Regions from separate parts of the Caulobacter sp. DWP3-1-3b2 genome, predicted to be linked through region 2. Evidence: predicted binding sites of a transcription regulator. Region 2 holds the regulator's gene; the other holds the start of a gene.
What was found. Region 2 encodes LexA, which represses DNA repair genes until DNA is damaged. Its sites were predicted from a motif close to ATGTTCNCNANNTGTTCT; they were not measured.
Positions count from the first base shown of each region.

Region 1: a site for LexA is predicted at 1,645-1,662, ahead of recA (recombinase RecA). Genes of this name have one in related genera too.

Region 1 covers NZ_JAFCUB010000032.1:4,277-6,674, reverse strand. The annotation lists gene recA (recombinase RecA) at 472-1,542, opposite strand; gene ACP7AG_RS16790 (EAL domain-containing protein) at 1,853-2,398, shown strand, end outside.
Region 2 covers NZ_JAFCUB010000006.1:87,723-90,120, forward strand. The annotation lists gene ACP7AG_RS06505 (serine hydrolase domain-containing protein) at 1-27, shown strand, start outside; gene ACP7AG_RS06510 (methyltransferase family protein) at 34-627, opposite strand; gene lexA (transcriptional repressor LexA) at 771-1,478, shown strand; gene ACP7AG_RS06520 (GFA family protein) at 1,606-2,004, opposite strand; gene ACP7AG_RS06525 (glutathione S-transferase family protein) at 2,064-2,398, opposite strand, start outside.

The DNA.
Region 1 (2,398 bases), on a different contig from region 2:
AGGGGAAGTGTCGGCAAAGCCGACGGAGGGGGTGTGAGCGGCGCAGGTCACCACCCGACTCAGTCGACCCCACACTCCCACACCGGTCGCTTCGCGACCGCCTCCCCCACGGGGGGGAGAGGACTTGGGTGGTCGAGGCGGCGGAGCCGCCGGGGCTCTTCGGGCCACCTCCTCTTAGGAAGCGAGACCTACCGGCCAACTGAGCAGACCCCTCCGTCCCCCGAAGCGGGCGGCTCCTCCCCTTGAAGGGAATTGGCAGATAGCGCGGTAAACCCCCTCCGGCCCTGCGGGCCACCTCCCCCTGCGTGAGAGGATTGTCGGAGAAACGAAATCGGACGCCTGGCATGGGGTCCAGGCGTCCGGGGATCGCGGCCTGCCGAGGCGGTATTCCACGGCGGCTATAAGGCGGGGTCGCACGCTATGGAAACGGCGGCCGCGAAACCTGTGTCAGGTCAGGCGCTGGGCCTGGACCTAAGCTTCGTCGCCCTCCTCCGGGCCGCCGACCAGAAGCTCTTCCTCGATCTTCTGCGACGACTTGCGGACGGCGGCCTCGATCTCGTTGGCCAGATCCTTGTTAACCTTGAGGAACTCGCGGACATTGTCGCGGCCCTGACCGATGCGCTGACTGTTATAGGAGAACCAGGAGCCGGCCTTGTCGATCACCCCGGCCTTGACGCCCAGGTCGATGATCTCGCCCAGCTTGGAAATGCCTTCGCCATACATGATGTCAAACTCGACCTCGCGGAACGGCGGCGCCACCTTGTTCTTGACCACCTTGACCCGGACGTTGTTGCCGACGATCTCGTCACGGTTCTTCACCGAGCCGGTACGACGGATGTCCAGGCGGACCGAGGCGTAGAACTTCAGGGCGTTGCCGCCCGTGGTGGTTTCCGGGCTGCCGTACATCACCCCGATCTTGTGACGGATCTGGTTGATGAAGATGACGATGGTGTTGGTCTTGTTGATCGAGCCGGTCAGCTTGCGCAGCGCCTGGCTCATCAGGCGGGCCTGCAGGCCCGGCAGGCTGTCGCCCATCTCGCCTTCAATTTCCGCCTTGGGGGTCAGGGCCGCGACCGAGTCGATGACCACCACGTCTACGGCGCCCGAGCGCACCAGGGTGTCGGTGATCTCCAGGGCCTGCTCGCCGTTGTCGGGCTGCGAGACCAGCAGGTTGTCGAGATTGACCCCCAGCTTGAAGGCGTAGCCCGGATCGAGCGCGTGCTCGGCGTCGACGAAGGCGGCGGTGCCGCCGGCCTTCTGGACTTCGGCCACCACGTGCAGGGCCAGAGTGGTCTTGCCCGAGCTTTCCGGACCGTAGATCTCGATCACCCGCCCCTTGGGCAGGCCGCCGATGCCCAGAGCGATGTCGAGGCCCAGCGAGCCGGTGGACACCGACTCGATCTCCATCTTACCCTTTTCGCCCAGCTTCATCACCGAGCCCTTGCCGAACGCCCGGTCGATCTGCGCCAGCGCCGCTTCAAGAGCGCGCTGCTTGTCGCCGTCTTCTTTGCCCACGAGTTTCAAAGCCGCCTGATTGCTCATTGGAGATCCGCCCTTATTCCATGATTCCGACCGGCAGATCGGAGGTTCGCGCTCGGCGCGCCCTTCGCCTGTGGAATGATTAACGAGTACATGCTTTGTTCCGTGTTCACAAGATGTTCTTTTCTCGTGGCGCGGAAGCGATGAGGACGGTCTATCGGCTATATGCGTCAGAAGCGGTCACATAGTTCGCGACGCAAATCGCCGCCCTGCGACATTTTCTCGCGCCCTGCGGTCGAGCTTTCGTCCGCGCCTCAACCGCTCCTTAACAGGCAGGCGCTCATGGTGCCCTCTTCCCGGGGGGAGCACCGTTTTGTCGATCGATCCGCGCCGTCTACTGGGCCTGGCCTTCGCCAGCGCCGACCTGCTGATGGAAGTCGAGAATGGCCAGGTGATCCTGGCGCTCGGGGCGGCCCAGCGGATCATGGGCCTGGACGAGCGTTCGATGATGGGCCGGGTGTTCCGGGATCTCTTCACCGCCGCCGACCGCCCGCTGGTCGAAGCCGTGCTCAATGTGATGAGCGATGGCTTCCGGCGCGGACCCGTCACACTGCGCATGGCCGGCGAGCCGCCGCGTCACGTCAATCTGACCATGCGCGCCCTGCCCGACAATGGCGGCCGGATTTCGGTTTCGGTCACCCCCGCCCCCGCCCCTTCGGGCCAGGTCGACGAGATCGGCCTGCGCAGCCGCGAAAGCTTCGAGGATATCGCCCGGGGCCTGTTCGAGGCCGCCCGGGTCACCGGGCTCGAGCTTGAACTCGCGATGGTCGACTTCTCGGGCCTGGACGTCGTCCGCGACCAGCTGTCGCCTCGCGAGGCCCACGCCCTGGACGTCAAGCTGGCCGGCGCGGTGCGGGCC
Region 2 (2,398 bases):
GGCGATGGCGCGATTGTCGCACCCTGAGCGCTGCTACCAGAGATAGGGAATCAGCGCCGCCTTGCGCCGGCGATAGGCCACATGCTCATCGCTGAATCGGGCCGTCATCGCCGCGTCCTCCACCCGTATGCGCCACCCGAAGGCGATCAGGCCGGCCAGCAACAGCGCCAGGATCGACAGTCCACTGCCCAGGCCAAGGCCAACGCCGACCAGGCTCAGCAGGCTGCCCAGATAGGCCGGGTTGCGGACGATCCGGTAGGGGCCGCCCGTGATCATCCGGTGACCGTCGTGCAGATGCACGGTGCGGCGGAAGAAGGCCCCGAGGGTCAGTATGGCCCACAGGCGCAGGGCCAGGCCCGTCCAGATCAGGACCAGCGCCAGGAGCCGCGCCTCGCTCCTCCACTGGATTATGCGAGCAAATTCAGAGGCGTTGGCGGCATAAAAGGCGACGAAGATCCCCGCCGCGATAATCAGGACCACGGCCTGCAGGCTGCCCCGGTCGGCGTCCTGGCCGCTGGCCGTGCGCCGGTCGCGCCACCAGACCCACAGCTCAAACAGGCAGAAGGCGCCGTAGCTGGTCCAGAAGGCGCGCGGCCAACCCGTGGTCAGAAGCCAGGCGTGGTCCATGTCGCGAAGGCTCCCCTCGGCAAAGATTACGGCGTTCAGCTACACCGAACATCGATCGCCGCGTCAACTTGACATTAACGAAGAACACCTAGAGAACATTTGAAAGGTTTGCGGTTTGTTCCGCGACGACTTGCGAGGCCGACATGCTCACGCGCAAGCAGCACGAGCTGCTGATGTTCATCCACGAGCGGATCAAAGAGAGCGGTGTCTCTCCCTCCTTCGACGAAATGAAGGAGGCGCTCGACCTGGCGTCCAAGTCAGGCATCCACCGGTTGATCACGGCGCTGGAAGAGCGCGGCTTCATCCGCCGCCTGGCGCACCGCGCCCGCGCGCTGGAGGTGATCAAGCTGCCGCAACAGGCCACGACGGCCGCCCCGCCCAAGGGTCGCGGCGCCTTCAAGCCGCAAGTGCTGGAAGGCGGCGGGCAGGCGCCAGCCGCGCCCGCGCCCGTCCAGATCGCCGCCGACAACACCCGCGAACTGCCGATCCTCGGCCGCATCGCCGCTGGCACGCCCATCGACGCCATCCAGCATGAACGCGAGCGCCTGCCTGTGCCCGAATCCATGCTCGGCGGCGGCGAGCACTATGTGCTCGAGGTGCAGGGCGATTCGATGATTGATGCCGGCATCCTCGACGGCGACTATGTCATCATCCGCAAGGGCGACACCGCCAACAGCGGCGAGATTGTCGTCGCCCTGGTCGGCGAGGAAGCTACGCTCAAGCGCCTGCGCAAGAAGGGCGGCTCGATCGCCCTGGAAGCCGCCAATCCCAAGTACGAGACCCGCATCTTCGGTCCTGACCAGGTCGAGGTCCAAGGCAAGCTGGTGGGACTGATCCGGCGGTATCATTAGATTTTCGCCCATCCCGGTGAACGCCAGGATGAGCAGGGTTTGCATCACGGCTGGGGGCAGGCCGCATGGGCCTGTCCTCATTTGCATTTGCGAAAGACCACGCAGACTCTGCTGCGGTCCGAGGTCCCTAGGTCGCCAGCCCGGCCGGCCGGTTTTCCGCATATTGCGGCACGTTCAGCGGCATCATCCACGGCTCGCGGCGCTTCACCCAGACCTCGTATTGCGGGATGAACCGACCGGTGTCGTCGAAGCCGCCCAGGTGAAGCTCGATCTCGTCCTCGCCCTCACGCCAGAACACCGGCGAGCCGCAAACCGCGCAGCCGTGCGAGCGGCCGCGCTCAGAAGTCGCCCAGGCGAAGGTTTCGCCCTCGACCCGCACCTTGTCCGACCGAAAGACCGCGAAGGCGTTGCAAGGCGCGCCGTGGCGCTTGCGACAGGTTAGGCAGTGGCACATGCCGACCCGCAGCGGCCCGCCCTCCGCCACATAACGCACCGCCCCACAGGCGCAGCCGCCTTGTCGTTCCATAGTCGTCTCCGTCTCGAGGCCCGTGCCCGGCCTCGCCTCGCCTCGCCTCGCCTCGCGATTCAGAACGCCAAACGCCCTTTGAGTTCCGCGAACGGGATAATGACATGCTCCCGATAGGCCGGCCGCGCCCGTAGCCGGTCGTACCAGGCCTGCAAACGGGGCTGCGGCGGCCGGTCGATCTCCAACTCGAAATAGCGATATAGACAGGCGCCAATGGGGATGTCGGCCAAGGACAGCGCCTCGCCCATCATGAAGGCCCGACCTTCGAGTCGCGCCTCGACCTGGCCCAGGCAGCGATGGGTGCGTTCCACCGCCTGGGCGATGGCTGGCCCATCTCGCAAAACCTCGGGCGTTCTGTAAAAGCCCCAGAACACTCCGCTCAGGAAAGCTGGCT